Regions from separate parts of the Variovorax sp. GW821-FHT09A10 genome, predicted to be linked through region 2. Evidence: predicted binding sites of a transcription regulator. Region 2 holds the regulator's gene; each other region holds the start of a gene.
What was found. Region 2 encodes LexA, which represses DNA repair genes until DNA is damaged. Its sites were predicted from a motif close to ACTGTATNNNNATACAGT; they were not measured.
Positions count from the first base shown of each region.

Region 1: the regulator LexA is predicted to act here: its motif matches at 2,351-2,368, upstream of imuA (translesion DNA synthesis-associated protein ImuA).
Region 3: the regulator LexA is predicted to act here: its motif matches at 1,764-1,781, upstream of AC07Q9_RS22310 (ATP-dependent helicase).

Region 1 covers NZ_JBWKPT010000002.1:1,201,502-1,205,962, reverse strand. Annotated here, with positions in the region: gene AC07Q9_RS12390 (Bug family tripartite tricarboxylate transporter substrate binding protein) at 1-159, shown strand, start outside; gene AC07Q9_RS12385 (aldo/keto reductase) at 146-973, opposite strand; gene AC07Q9_RS12380 (ABC transporter substrate-binding protein) at 1,144-2,271, opposite strand; gene imuA (translesion DNA synthesis-associated protein ImuA) at 2,383-3,180, shown strand; gene AC07Q9_RS12370 (Y-family DNA polymerase) at 3,149-4,461, shown strand, end outside.
Region 2 covers NZ_JBWKPT010000002.1:764,263-768,723, reverse strand. Annotated here, with positions in the region: gene AC07Q9_RS10370 (MFS transporter) at 1-328, opposite strand, end outside; gene AC07Q9_RS10365 (D-2-hydroxyacid dehydrogenase family protein) at 333-1,340, opposite strand; gene AC07Q9_RS10360 (hypothetical protein) at 1,499-1,882, opposite strand; gene lexA (transcriptional repressor LexA) at 2,026-2,709, opposite strand; gene AC07Q9_RS10350 (asparaginase) at 2,783-3,769, shown strand; gene adk (adenylate kinase) at 3,783-4,439, opposite strand.
Region 3 covers NZ_JBWKPT010000006.1:129,337-133,797, reverse strand. Annotated here, with positions in the region: gene AC07Q9_RS22320 (YoaK family protein) at 1-525, opposite strand, end outside; gene corA (magnesium/cobalt transporter CorA) at 582-1,568, opposite strand; gene AC07Q9_RS22310 (ATP-dependent helicase) at 1,794-3,911, shown strand; gene hpf (ribosome hibernation-promoting factor, HPF/YfiA family) at 4,231-4,461, shown strand, end outside.

The DNA.
Region 1 (4,461 bases), 440 kb from region 2:
TTGCAGAACACGCTCAAGCGGCCCGACGTGCATGCGCAGCTGGTGCAGCAGGGCTTCGAGGGCTACGGCATGAGCCCCGCGAAGTTCGCCGAGTTCTTCCGCACGCAGTACGACGCCTTCGGCGCGACGGTGCGGGAGCACAACGTCAAGTTCGAATAGAAGAGGCCTCGCGGCGCCAGAAGGCGGCATCGGGGAAGGTGCCGGCGCCGGCCGCGGCGTTGTCCGTCATGTGCTCCGCGCGGCTCGTGCCCGGGATCGTGCAGGTCACGGCCGGGTGGCTCAGCACGAACTTCAGCAGCACCTGCGCCCAGCTCGTGCAGCCGATCTCGCCGGCCCAGGCGGGCAGCGGCTTGTCGCGCAGGCGCCGCAGCAAGCCGCCGCCGCCGAAGGGCATGTTGACGATCACCGCCACGCCGCGCTCGGCCGCGAGCGGCAGCAGGCGCTGTTCGGCATCGCGCGCATCGAGCGAGTAGTTGATCTGCAGAAAGTCGAGCTTCTCGGCGCGCAGCACGGCTTCGACCTCGTCGTAGGCCGAGGCGGTGTAGTGGGTGATGCCGATGTAGCGCACGCGGCCTTTGTCTTTCCAGCCGCGCAGCGTGGCGAGGTGGGTGCGCCAGTCGACGAGGTTGTGCACCTGCATCAGGTCGATCTCTTTCGTGCGCAGCCGCGCGAACGACTGTTCCATCTGCGCGATGCCGGCTTCGCGGCCCGAGGTCCAGACCTTGGTCGCGAGGAAGGGCCTGGCGCCCGGCTTGGCGGCGGCCAGCAGTTCGCCGGTGCTTTCCTCGGAGCGACCGTACATCGGCGAGCTGTCGATCACCGTGCCGCCGGCCGCGAAGAGCGCGTCGAGCACCCCGGGCAGGCGCCTGTATTCGTCGGTGCCGGGGCGCTGGTCGAAGCCGATCCAGGTGCCGCAGCCGACGACCGGCAGGGCTTCCTTCGTGGAGGGAATGGGGCGCGTGGTCATCTGCATCGCGGGCCTGCGGGGTGGCTGCTGGGCGAAGGAGGGGAGCGCGGCACCTGCGCACAGGGCTGCGCCCAGTCGGAGCAACCGGGCGCGCGTGAGGGCGTAAGGGTGTGCGTTCGTGAGGGGCGTCGTCACGAACGAAATTCTGCGCCCGCGAGGCCGGCGGGCGAAAGGCCTCAGCGCAGGTAGCGCCCGTCGGCCTTGAGCATCGACAGCTCCGAGAAGGTCAGCCCGCGGTGCTCGCCGGGCCGGTACGACACGGCGATGCCGCCGAGGTCCAGCGTCTTGAACGATTCCAGGCCCTTCTGCAGCGACTCGGGCGTGGGGTTGGCGCCCGCGCGCTTCAGGCCCTCGACCATGACCTTGGCCGTGACGTAGCCCTCCAGGCTCGCGTAGCTGAACTCGGTCATGCCGATCTTCTTCATCGCCGCCTGGTACTCGGCGATGACGGGCATCGCGCTGTTCCACGGGTAGGGCACGACCTGCGAGATGACCACGCCGGCCGCGTCCTTCCTGATGTCCTGGAAGAGCTTCTGCCCATTCAGGAAGGAGAACGAATAGAAGGCCGTCTCGCCGCCGGTCGCGCGGTAGGCCGCGATGAATTTCGCCGCCACGTCGTTGGTGGCCGACAGCACCACGGCCTTGGGCTTGAGCTTGGCCAGCTCGGCGGCGCGCTCGGCCGCGTCGGAGCCGTCGTTCTTGATGGCCACGCTGCCGACCATCTTGTCGCCGCGTTCGGCAATGAACTTCTGCGTGCTCTCCATCGCCGAGCGCGCGCCGGGGTTGTCGTTGTGCGCGAAGGCGATGCGCGACAGGCCGATGGTGAACAGGTGGTTCACGATGCGGCTGTATTCCTCGTCGAAGCTGATGCGCACCGGAAAGCCGAACTCGCTGAACTTCACCACCGGGCCCGCGCCCGTGTAGGGGCCGACGACGGGAATCTTCAGCTCGTTGGCCGCCTTCAGCGCGCCGACCGCCGACGAGGTGCCGATGGGCATCAGCACGCCCACGGCGCCGTCGCGCGCGAAGGTCTTGACGTTCTCGGCGCCCTTGGCGGGGTCGTAGGCGTCGTCGAGCTGGCGCAGCTCGACCGGGCGGCCGTTGACGCCGCCGCTCGCGTTCAGCGCGGTGAACATGGCACGGATGCCCACCAGCGGCTCGGTCGACAGCGACGCGAGCGGGCCGGTCTGCACGTAGGTCTGGCCGATCAGGAGCGGCTTGGCGGGCTGGGCCGAGGCGGGCGCCACGGCGAAGACGAAGGCGGCGAGGGCCAGAAGCCGCAGATGAATCTTTTTGTGTCTCATGGTCACTAATTGTTAATAAACCGATCTTAAGGCGCGGGCCTTCGCAGGTAAATCGATCGCTGGTTGCGACCTGGGAAATACTGTATAAAAATACAGTTAACAACTGCAATCATGGGCCTCCCTTTCTTCGACTCCTTTTCCACCGCCGCGGGCCGCGGCGTCTGGCATGCCGACGAACTCGGCCTGGCCGACGCGCAGGTCGTCGCCACCGGGCATGCCGCGCTCGACGCCGAGCTGCCCGGCGGCGGCTGGCCCGTGGGCGCGATGACGGAGCTGCTGCAGGCCACGCCCGAGGCCCATGTCTGGCGCCTGCTGCTGCCCGCGCTGGCGCAGGCCGTGGAAGCGCGCGGCGGGCCGGTGGTGCTGGTCGGCGCGCCCTACGAACCCTACGGCGCCGCGCTGGCGGCGCAGGGCTTGCCGGTGGAGGCTCTGATGTGCGTGCGCAGCGACGCCCCGGCCGCGCGGCTGTGGGCCTGCGAGCAGGCGCTGCGCTGCGCCGAGATCGCCGCCGTCGTCGCCTGGCTGCCGCAGGCCCGCGTGGGCGAGCTGCGGCGGCTGCAGCTGGCCGCCGCGCAGCACGAGGTGCTGCTGTTCGTGTGCCGGCCCGAGTCGGTGGCGCTGTCGGCTTCGCCCGCGCGCCTGCGCCTGCGTGCCGAGCGCTGCCCGGACGATCCGGCGCAGATCGCGCTGCACCTGCTCAAGCGCCGGGGGCCGCCGCTGGCCGCGCCGGTGCGGGTGCCGGCGCGCAACGCCCGCATGAGCGCGCTGCTGGCCGCCGCCCGCGTGCGGCGCCAGCTGCGCCTGCCGCCGCCCGTGGCACCGGCCGCCGCGCCGTCGGCCACGGTGGTGCGCATCGACGCATGGAAAGGAGGCCCGGATGCACTGGATCGCCTTGCAGTGGTCGTCTGAGTCCGAAGAAGCCGACGCCCCCGACATGCCCCCGCCCGAGGCCCTGGGCTGGTGGGCGCTGCAGTTCACGCCGCACGTCGCCTGGCAGGACGAGGCGCTGATGCTCGAGGTTTCGGCCTGCGAGCGCCTGTGGGGCGGTCGCGCACCGCTGATGCGCCAGCTGCTGGCCCTCAACCCCGCGCCCGACGCGCGCATGCGCGGCGCGCAGGGCGCCACCAGCCTGATCGCGCTGGCGCGGCTGCGCCTGTTCGCGCGCAACGAGCACCGGCCCGCCGAAGTGCCGGCCGGCCTGCCGCTGGACACGCTGACGGCCGCGCAAGGCCACCTCGACCTGCTCGCGCGCCTGGGCTGCCGCACCTGGGGCGAGGTGGCCGCCTTGCCGCGTGGCGGCCTCACGCGGCGCTTCGGCACCGGGCTGCGCGAGGCGCTCGACATCGCCTGGGGCCTGCGCCCCGAAAGCCACGCCTGGCTCACGCTGCCCGACGTGTTCGAGCAGAAGCTCGAACTGCCCGCGCTGGCCGAGACCGGGCCCGAACTCATGTGGTCGGCCAACCGCCTGCTGTCGGCGCTGCAGATCTGGCTGCGCGCCCGCCAGCGCGGCGCGCGTGCGCTCGAGCTGCAATGGACGCTCGACCTGCGGCGCCTCAACGGCGTGACCCTGCCGCCGCACCAGCAGCTCACCGTGCGCACGGCAGAGCCCACGCAGGACATGGCGCACCTGCGCCGCCTGCTGTCCGAAAAACTCGCGCTCACCACGCTGGCCGCGCCCGCGAGCTGGCTGAAGCTGCGCACGCTCGAAACCGATCCGCTGGCCGGCGCCAGCACCAGCTTCCTGCCGGAAGACAACCGCAAGGGCGACAAGCTGCACGAGATGGTCGAACGGCTCAGCGTGCGGCTCGGCGCCGACCAGGTGGTGGTGCCGCTCGCGCAGGCCGACCACCGGCCCGAGCGCCAGCAGCGGTGGCGGCCCGCGCTGCAGAAAGAGAAAACGCCTGCACCCGACAAGGCCCGCAAGGACGCCGCCTCGCAGCCCGATGCGATCTATCCGCCCTGGCTGCTGCCTGAGCCCTTGCGGCTCGAGATGGACGGCGAGCGCCCGTGCTACTGCGGGCCGCTGCGCAAGCTGGTCGGGCCGCAGCGCGTCGAGGCCGGCTGGTGGGGCGGCGAGGAAGACGGCGGCCAGCCCGCGATGCGCGACTACTACGTGGCCGAAAGCCCCGAGGCCGGCCTGGTGTGGATCTTTCGCGAACGGCCCGCCGCGCGCTTTTCTTCGGGCGAGGT
Region 2 (4,461 bases):
CGATCACCGTCAGCATGCGCACCGGCAGCAGTGCGCCGAAGCTGGGCATGAGCGCCGCGACCACGTGCCACGCGGCGTACCAGAGCAGGGTGAGGGCGAGCAGCTTGCGGCGGTCCCAGCCGGCGACCGCGGCGGCCAGCAGCGGGGCGCCCAGGCACATCACGAAGGCGGCTGCAGTGATCAGCTGGCCCGCCGTGGCGACCTGGATCGCCAGCGAGACGCTGATTTCATTGAGGGTGCCGGGCACGACCATCACGCCCGTGCCGATCACGAAATTGCCGGCCAGCAGCGCCCAGAGCGCGCCGCGCTGCGGCGCGGGCCGGCTCATGAACTCACCGGCGAACCTGCAGCGCGCCGGGATTCACGATGTTCGTGGGGTTGCCGTTGATGTAGCTCACGACGTTGTCGAACGCCTGGCCGAAGTAGCTTTCGTAGCTTTCCTGCTCGACGTAGCCGATGTGCGGCGTGCAGATGCAGTTTTCGAGGCGCAGCAGCGCATGGCCCTGCAGCGGCGGCTCGCTCTCGAACACGTCGATGGCCGCCAGCCCGGGGCGCCCGCGATTGAGCGCGGCCAGCAGGGCATCGGCCTCCACCAGCTCGGCGCGCGACGTGTTGACGAACAGCGCCGTCGGCTTCATGCGGGAGAGGTCTTCGAGCTTGACGAGGCCCTGGGTGTCCTCGTTGAGCCGCAGATGCACCGACAGCACGTCGGCCGCGGCAAAGAATTCGTGGCGGCTCTGCGCCACCTGGAAGCCGTCGGAGCGCGCCTTGGCGCAGCTGGCCTCGCGGCCCCAGATCACGACCTGCATGCCGAAGGCCTGCCCGTAGCGGGCCACCAGCTGGCCGATGCGGCCGTAGCCCCAGATGCACAGCGTCTTGCCCTTGAGCACCGAGCCCACGCCGAAATTCGGCGGCATCGACGCCGACTTGAGGCCCGACTGCTGCCAGGCCCCGTGCTTGAGGTTGCTGATGTACTGCGGCAGGCGGCGCATGGCCGCCATGATCAGCGCCCAGGTGAGTTCGGCGGGGGCCTGCGGCGAGCCCGAGCCTTCGGCCACCGCCACACCGCGTTCGGTACAGGCCGTGACGTCGATGTGGCCGCCGACGCGGCCGGTTTGGGAAATCAGCTTGAGCTTGGGCAGTTTCTCGATCAGTTGGCGGGATATCTGGCTGCGCTCGCGGATGAGCACGATGACGTCCGCATCCTTGAGGCGAACCGACAGTTGGCCGATGCCCTTGACCGTGTTGGTGTAGACCTTGGCGGCATAGGCGTCCAGTTTGGCGGCGCACTGCAGCTTGCGCACGGCGTCCTGGTAATCGTCGAGGATCACAATGTTCATGGCATGCCATTGTGCCTCGCAGCATCGGCACGTCGCACGTGTGAACGTTTGGATACCCCGTGCCAGATGGCGCCCGGGAGGCCTGTTTCAGGCCGTTGGGGGTGAATCCGCCATGCGCGTGCGGGGCGCGCAGGCACGGCGGGCTCGTTCGCACCTTCTCAGTGCAGGTGGCTGGGGCGGGGCGTGCCGCTGCCGGTTTCCGCGGCTTCCAGTGCGGCGAGCCGGTCGAGTTCGGCGCACACGTCGGCCATGCGGCCGGAGATCACGACCCGGTTGGCACAGCCGCGCTGCGAGCCTTGCCGGTCGACCACACGGACCACGCGCAGCGGGCGGGCGGGTGTCGCGGCGGTGGATGGCGATGTGGCCGCCGCCGGGCCGCCGGCGGTGCGTGCCGTGCAGGCCGGGCGAATGGCCACGTAGCGCAGACCGGCGGCAGCGTCGCTGCTGTCACTGCGTGACGGGCGGCGGACAGGCATCCAGCGGGTGGCCAGCGATTGCAGGGGCGACCAGAGGTCGGCGATGGCGAGGAGGGCGATTCCCATGTGAACTCCAAAAAAGTATGAGGTTGAACACAGGCAGGATTTCTTGAATCGGCCGCAACAGGGTGATGGCGACTTCGCGCCATACGCCCGCCACCTGTCGCGGCCGGATGAGGTGCTGCTGCCGTTGGCAGCAGGCCAGGGGCCTACATCAGCATGGTGTTGCGGATGAGGCCGACCGCGAGGCCTTCGATTTCAAAGGGCTCGCCGGGCTGGACGATGATGGTCGGGTAGTCGGGGTTCTCGGCGTGCAGCTCGATCACCTGCTTGTTGCGCTTCAGGCGCTTCACGGTGACTTCTTCGCCGAGGCGTGCCACCACGATCTGGCCGTTGCGCGCTTCCTTGGTGGCCTGCACGGCGAGCAGGTCGCCGTCCATGATGCCGGCGTCGCGCATCGACATGCCGCGTACCTTAAGAAGGTAGTCGGGCTGGCGCTGGAACAACGTGTTCTCGACGTAATAGGTCTGGTCGACGTGCTCTTGCGCGAGGATGGGCGAACCCGCCGCCACACGGCCGATGAGCGGCAGCGCGAGCTGGGCCATGCCGGGCAGCGAGAGCGAGAACTGGTTGCCTTCGCGGTGGCGCGTTTCGTGGAGCGAGCGCAGCGCATCGCCCTTGAGGCGGATGCCGCGCGAGGTGCCGCTGACGAGTTCGATGACGCCCTTGCGGGCCAGGGCCTGCAGGTGCTCTTCGGCGGCGTTGGCCGACTTGAAGCCCAGCTCGTTGGCGATTTCGGCGCGCGTGGGCGGCGCACCGGTGCGTGCGATGGCGGCCTGGATCAGGTCCAGGATCTGCTGCTGGCGGGCGGTAAGCTTCACTGCGAACTGCATAGTGGTTTCCTTGCGGCACTGGCTAGATATCCAGTACCTGTATTTTTAACCAGTTTTCAAAAGTTGACAAGCCATGACTCATTCCTCTTCGTCCGAGACGCGCCGCGTGGTGGTGCTGGGCACCGGCGGCACCATTGCCGGCAAGGCTGTCAGCAGCGGCGACAACATCGGCTACACCGCCGGGCAGGTGGGGGTGGCGGACCTGCTGGGCGGCATCGAGGCACCGGCCGGCGTGGCGCTGGTGGCGGAGCAGGTCGCGCAGCTCGACAGCAAGGACATGGACGCCGACACCTGGCGCCAGCTGGCTGCGCGCTGCGCACACTGGCTGGCGCAACCTGATGTGGCTGGCATCGTGATCACGCACGGCACCGACACGCTGGAAGAGACAGCCTTCTTCTTGCACGCCGTGCTCGCGCCAGACAAGCCGGTGGTGCTGACCTGCGCGATGCGCCCGGCGACGGCGTTGTCGCCCGATGGTCCGCAGAACGTGCGCGATGCGCTCGTGGTGGCTTCGACGCCAGGAGCGCAGGGCGTGACGGTGGTGTGTGCGGGCACGGTCCACAGCGGCCTCGATGTGCAGAAGGTGCACACCTACCGTCTCGACGCCTTCGCGTCGGGCGATGCGGGGCCGGTCGGCTATGTGGAAGAGGGCGAGGTGCGCCGCGTTCGCGCGTGGCCGCAGGGAGCGCCGTTCGATGCTGCGCGGCTGGCGGCCGTGTCGAAGCCGTGGCCCCGCGTCGAGATCGTCATGAGCCACGCGGGCGCGAGCGGTGCGATCGTCGAGGCGTTGCTACTTCCATCGGCTGAGCCCTTGCGCGGACTGGTCGTGGCCGCGACCGGCAATGGCACCGTGCACCACGCACTGGAAGCCGCGGCGCTGAAGGCGCAGGACGGCGGCGTGGCAGTACTGCGTGCCACGCGCTGTGCGAACGGACGCATCCTGCCGAAACCCGGCGACGGGCTGCGGGATGCGGGCGCACTCACGCCGGTGAAGGCGCGGGTCGCGCTGGTGCTGGAACTGTTGGGAGTGGCCGCCCTGCCAGAGTCGGAGGGCGGCTAAGAAGGCTGACGGATCAGCTGTTCAGTGCGGCAAGCGCGCGCTGCGTGATCTCATCGACCGTGCCCACGCCCTGGATGGCGCGGTACTTCGGCGCGGCGGCCGGATCGGCCTTGGCCCAGGCCGAGTAGTAGTCGACCAGCGGACGGGTCTGCTGGCTGTAGACGTCGAGCCGCTTGCGCACGGTCTCTTCCTTGTCGTCTTCGCGCTGGATCAGCTCTTCACCGGTCACGTCGTCCTTGCCTTCCACCTTCGGCGGATTGAACTTGACGTGGTAGGTGCGGCCCGATGCCGGGTGCGAGCGGCGACCGCTCATGCGTTCGATGATGTCGCCGAAGGGCACATCGATCTCGAGCACGTAGTCGAGCTTGACGCCGGCCGCCTTCATGGCGTCGGCTTGAGGAATGGTGCGCGGGAAGCCGTCGAACAGGAAGCCGCCGTTGCAGTCGGGCTGCGCGATGCGTTCCTTCACGAGGTTGATGATCAGGTCGTCGCTGACCAGTGCACCCGAATCCATGATCGTCTTGGCCTGCAGCCCGAGGGGGGTGCCTGCCTTGACGGCGGCGCGCAACATGTCGCCGGTCGAAATTTGGGGAATGCCGTATTTCTGGCAGATGAAGGTCGCTTGCGTGCCTTTGCCTGCCCCGGGCGCGCCCAGCAAAATAAGTCTCATGGTGTCCTCGGAAGGTTCTTAG
Region 3 (4,461 bases), on a different contig from region 2:
GTAGAGCATCTTGCCCAGCTCGATCCCCACGTCGGTGATGTTGCCGGTCATGTGGGTGGTGCGCGTGCTGCCGCCCGAGGTCTTCGACGCCACGGCGTTCTGCAGGCCCATGATGAACGACAGCAGCAGCACCGTGAGCGGCACCGCGAACGGCGTGGCCCAGGTCAGCGTGATGGCGCCGGCGAGCCCGAACGGGAACATCAGCGCGGCCTCCAGCAGCAGCGGCAGCGCATACACGCCATGCAGCCGGTGCTGCCGCGCCCAATTCACCAACACCGCGCAGACCGCGGCACCGCTCACGAACGCCAGGATCGCGCCCAGCGCGTTCAGCAGCAGCGTGAGGTTGCCCAGCACCATACCGTCCGCCAGCTGCGAGGCGAAGCCGGTCATGTGCGAGGTGTACATGTGCAGCACGAGGAAGCCGCCCGCATTGATGGCGCCGGCGTTGAAGGCCAGCAGCAGTCCGAGCGCGGTGTTCGTCGACGGCGCGCGGTGGCGGTTGGTGAGGAAACGAAGTCTGCGCACGGGGCTCTCCAGGTCAGCTGCCTGCCGGCAGCCACTCTAGCACCCGCTGCGCGGCGTTACTTGAGCCAGCCGCGTCGGCGGAAGTACCACATCGGCACCAGCGCGCTCGCGGCCATCAGCGCGATGGCGTAGGGGTAGCCCATGGCCCAGTCGAGCTCGGGCATGAACTTGAAGTTCATGCCGTAGATGCTCGCGATCAGCGTGGGTGGCAGCAGCGCGACGCTGGCCACCGAGAAGATCTTGATGGTCTTGTTCTGGTTGATGTTGATGAAACCGACGGTCGCATCCATCAGGAAGTTGATCTTGTCGAACAGGAAGGCCGTGTGGTTGTCCAGCGATTCGATGTCGCGCAGGATCTGCCGCGCCTCTTCGAACTGCTCGGCGTTGAGCATCTTGCTGCGCATCATGAAGCTCACGGCGCGGCGCGTGTCCATCACGTTGCGGCGGATGCGGCCGTTCAAGTCTTCCTGGCGCGCGATGGCGCCGAGCACTTCGCCGGCCAGCTCGTCGCTGACGTTGCCCGACAGCACCTTCTTGCCCGCCACTTCGAGCTCGTCGTAGATGTTCTCCAGCGTGTCGGCCGAGTATTCGGCGTCGGCGTCGAAGAGCTTGAGCATCACTTCCTTGGCGTCTTCGATCAGCCCCGGCGCGCGGCGTGCGCGCATGCGCAGCAGGCGGAACACGGGCACGTCTTCGTCGTGGATCGAGAACAGCACGCCGCGGCTGCGCAGGTCGGTGTTGTGCTGGTTCAGGATGAAGGCGACGCGCACCGTGCGCGGGTCTTCGTCGTCGTCGATCAAGAAGTCGGAGCGGATGTGCAGCTCGCCGTTGTCTTCCTCGTAGAAGCGGGCCGACTCCTCGATGTCCTCGTCCATCGCGTCTTCGGGAATCGAGAGGCCGTAGTACTGCTTGATCCAGCGCTTTTCCTCGAGCGTGGGCGACTCGAGGTCGACCCAGATCGGCTGGAACTTGGAGAGCTCTTCGAGCGACTCGATCTCTTCCTGGACGAGGCGGCCGTTGGCGAGCGTAAAGATGTTGAGCATGGGCTCACTCCCGGGGATGACTGAACGATGGGCGAGGGAGGGGCGCTTTCAATTCCCGCAGACCCGGCGTCAGTACATCATGCGCGGCGTCGGATGGGAGTTGAAAGCTGCCGAGACGGGGCGGTTTCCATGGGGAGTCTCCGGTTGCAGCGAGGCGCGATTATGTCACCGGCCACTGGGGCACAAGGCGCGTGGACTGGACGGACATACAGTAAAGTCGTGCCCATGCAGACCCCTGCGTCCCCCGTTCTTTCCACCCCGCCGAAGACGCAAGCCGAGCGCCTGGCCGCGGCGCTCGCCGCGCTCAACGACGACCAGCGCGCGGCGGTCGAGCATGGCGTGGGCGCGGCGGTCGGCGCCGACCACCGGCCGCTGCTCGTGATCGCCGGTGCCGGCTCGGGCAAGACCAGCACGCTCGCGCACCGGGTGGCGCACCTGATTGCGGGCGGGGTCGATCCGCAGCGCCTGCTGCTGCTCACCTTCTCGCGCCGCGCCGCGCAGGAAATGGAGCGCCGCGCGGGCCAGGTGCTGGCGCGCGTGCTGGGCCTGAAGTCGGAGCGCCCGCCGGCGCTGCCGTGGGCCGGCACCTTCCACGGCATCGGCGCGCGGCTGCTGCGCGAGTACGCCGCGCAGATCGGGCTGGACGAGAACTTCACCATCCACGACCGCGGCGACGCCGAAGACCTGATGGGGTTGGTGCGGCACGAGCTGGGCCTGTCGTCCACGGTCAATCGTTTCCCGCGCAAGGGCACCTGCCTGTCGATCTACTCGCGTTGCGTGAACACGCGCGCGCCGCTGGCCGTTGTGCTGAAAGACAGCTTTCCCTGGTGCGCCGAGTGGGAGGCGCAGCTCAAGACGCTGTTCGGCGCCTACGTCGAGGCCAAGCAGCAGCAGAACGTGCTCGACTACGACGACCTCTTGCTCTACTGGGCCGAGATGGTCGCCGAGCCCGCGCTGGCCGCGCACGTCGGCGCGCGCTTCGACCATGTGCTGGTCGACGAGTACCAGGACACCAACCTGCTGCAGGCCGAGATCCTGCGTGCGATGAAGCCCGACGGGCGCGGCGTGACGGTGGTGGGCGACGACGCGCAGTCGATCTACTCGTTCCGCGGCGCCACGGTGCGCAACATCCTCGACTTTCCGTCGCAGTTCTCGCAAGAGGCGCGCATCGTCACGCTGGAGCGCAACTACCGCTCGACGCAGCCGATCCTCGACGTGTCGAACCGCGTCATCGCGCAGGCCGCCGAGCGGCATGCCAAGACGCTGTGGACCGACAAGCCCTCGGCCGGCAAGCCGGTGCTGGTGCTCGTGCCCGACGAGGCCGGGCAGGCGCGCTGGGTGGCCGACAAGATCCTGGCGCACCGCGAAGGCGGGCTGGCGCTGAAGTCGCAGGCGGTGCTGTTTCGCACCTCGTCGCACAGCGCGGCGCTCGAACTGGAGCTGGCGCGGCGCAACATCCCGTTCGTGAAGTTCGGCGGGCTCAAGTTCCTCGAGGCCTCGCATGTGAAGGACCTGCTCGCGGTGCTGCGTTTCGCGCAGAACCCGCGCGGGCGCATGGCGGGCTTCCGGGTCACGCAGCTCATTCCCGGCGTGGGCCCGGCCACCGGCACGCGCCTGCTCGACGCGATGGACCAGGCGGCCGACCCGGCCGCGGCCGTGCGGGACTTCGTGCCGCCGTCGGCCGCGCGCGAACAGTGGGCCGACTTCGCCCAGGCCTACGCCGCCTTGCGCGCGCCGTCGCTGCAGTGGCCGGCCGACGTCGAGGTGGCCATGCAGTGGTACCAGCCGCACCTGGAGCGGCTGTACGAAGACACCTCGGGCGTGCGACGCGCCGACGTCGAACAGCTGGCGCGGCTGGCGGCCGGCTATGGCTCGCGCGAGCGCTTTCTCACCGAGCTCACGCTCGACCCGCCCGAAGCCACGAGCGACCGGCCCGGCCCGCCCTCGCTCGACGAGGACTACCTGATCCTGTCGACCATCCATTCGGCCAAGGGGCAGGAGTGGAATTCGGTGCACGTCATCAACGTGGTCGACGGCTGCATGCCGGCCGACGTGGCGCAGGGCGCGCACGAGCTGGAAGAAGAACGGCGCCTGCTCTACGTGGCGATGACGCGGGCCCGCGACCACCTGCACCTGGTGATGCCGCAGCGCTTCCACATCACGCAGCAGGCGGCGCGTGGCGACCGGCACCTGTACGCCAACCGCACCCGCTTCATCACGGAGGCCGACCTGGCGGGCTTCGAGCTGCAGACCTGGCCACCGCCGCCGGTGCTGCCGCCCGCCGTGCCGCCGCCGGCCGCGGTGATCGACCTGCGCAACCGCATGCGCGCCGCCTGGCGCTGAACGGGCCGGCCCTTCGGGCGGGAGGGTCACTGCGCGCGGCGCGTGGAAACACTTGCTTCCAATGTGCCGCAAGGGCATGCCACTGCACGGGGGCAGCTATGGAATCAATAGCGGATTAGGGCATGCAATACACCGGCCCGTCACTCGGGCAAGCCCCGGTATTGCAATACCGTGACAGCTTGGGCATAGTGAATCCGACCGCCCCCTTTCTCACCTCTCTCTTCCTCTTCTCCCGTTCTCCCCCAAACCTGTTTCGCCGGCCACGCTTCATCCCGGAGCGCGGTCATTTCCCCAACCGTCAATTCTCAGGAGGTCATTCATGAATTTGACGATCAGCGGTCATCACCTCGACGTCACACCTGCCTTGCGCACCTACGTCACGAGCAAGCTGGACCGGATCACGCGACATTTCGACCAGGTGGTCGATGTCAAGGTGATCCTCACGGTGGAAAAGCAGAAGGAAAAGGAACGCCGCCAAAGGGCGGAGTGCAACATTCACGTCAAGGGCAATGACATGTTCGCGGAATCGAGCCACGCTGATCTGTACGCC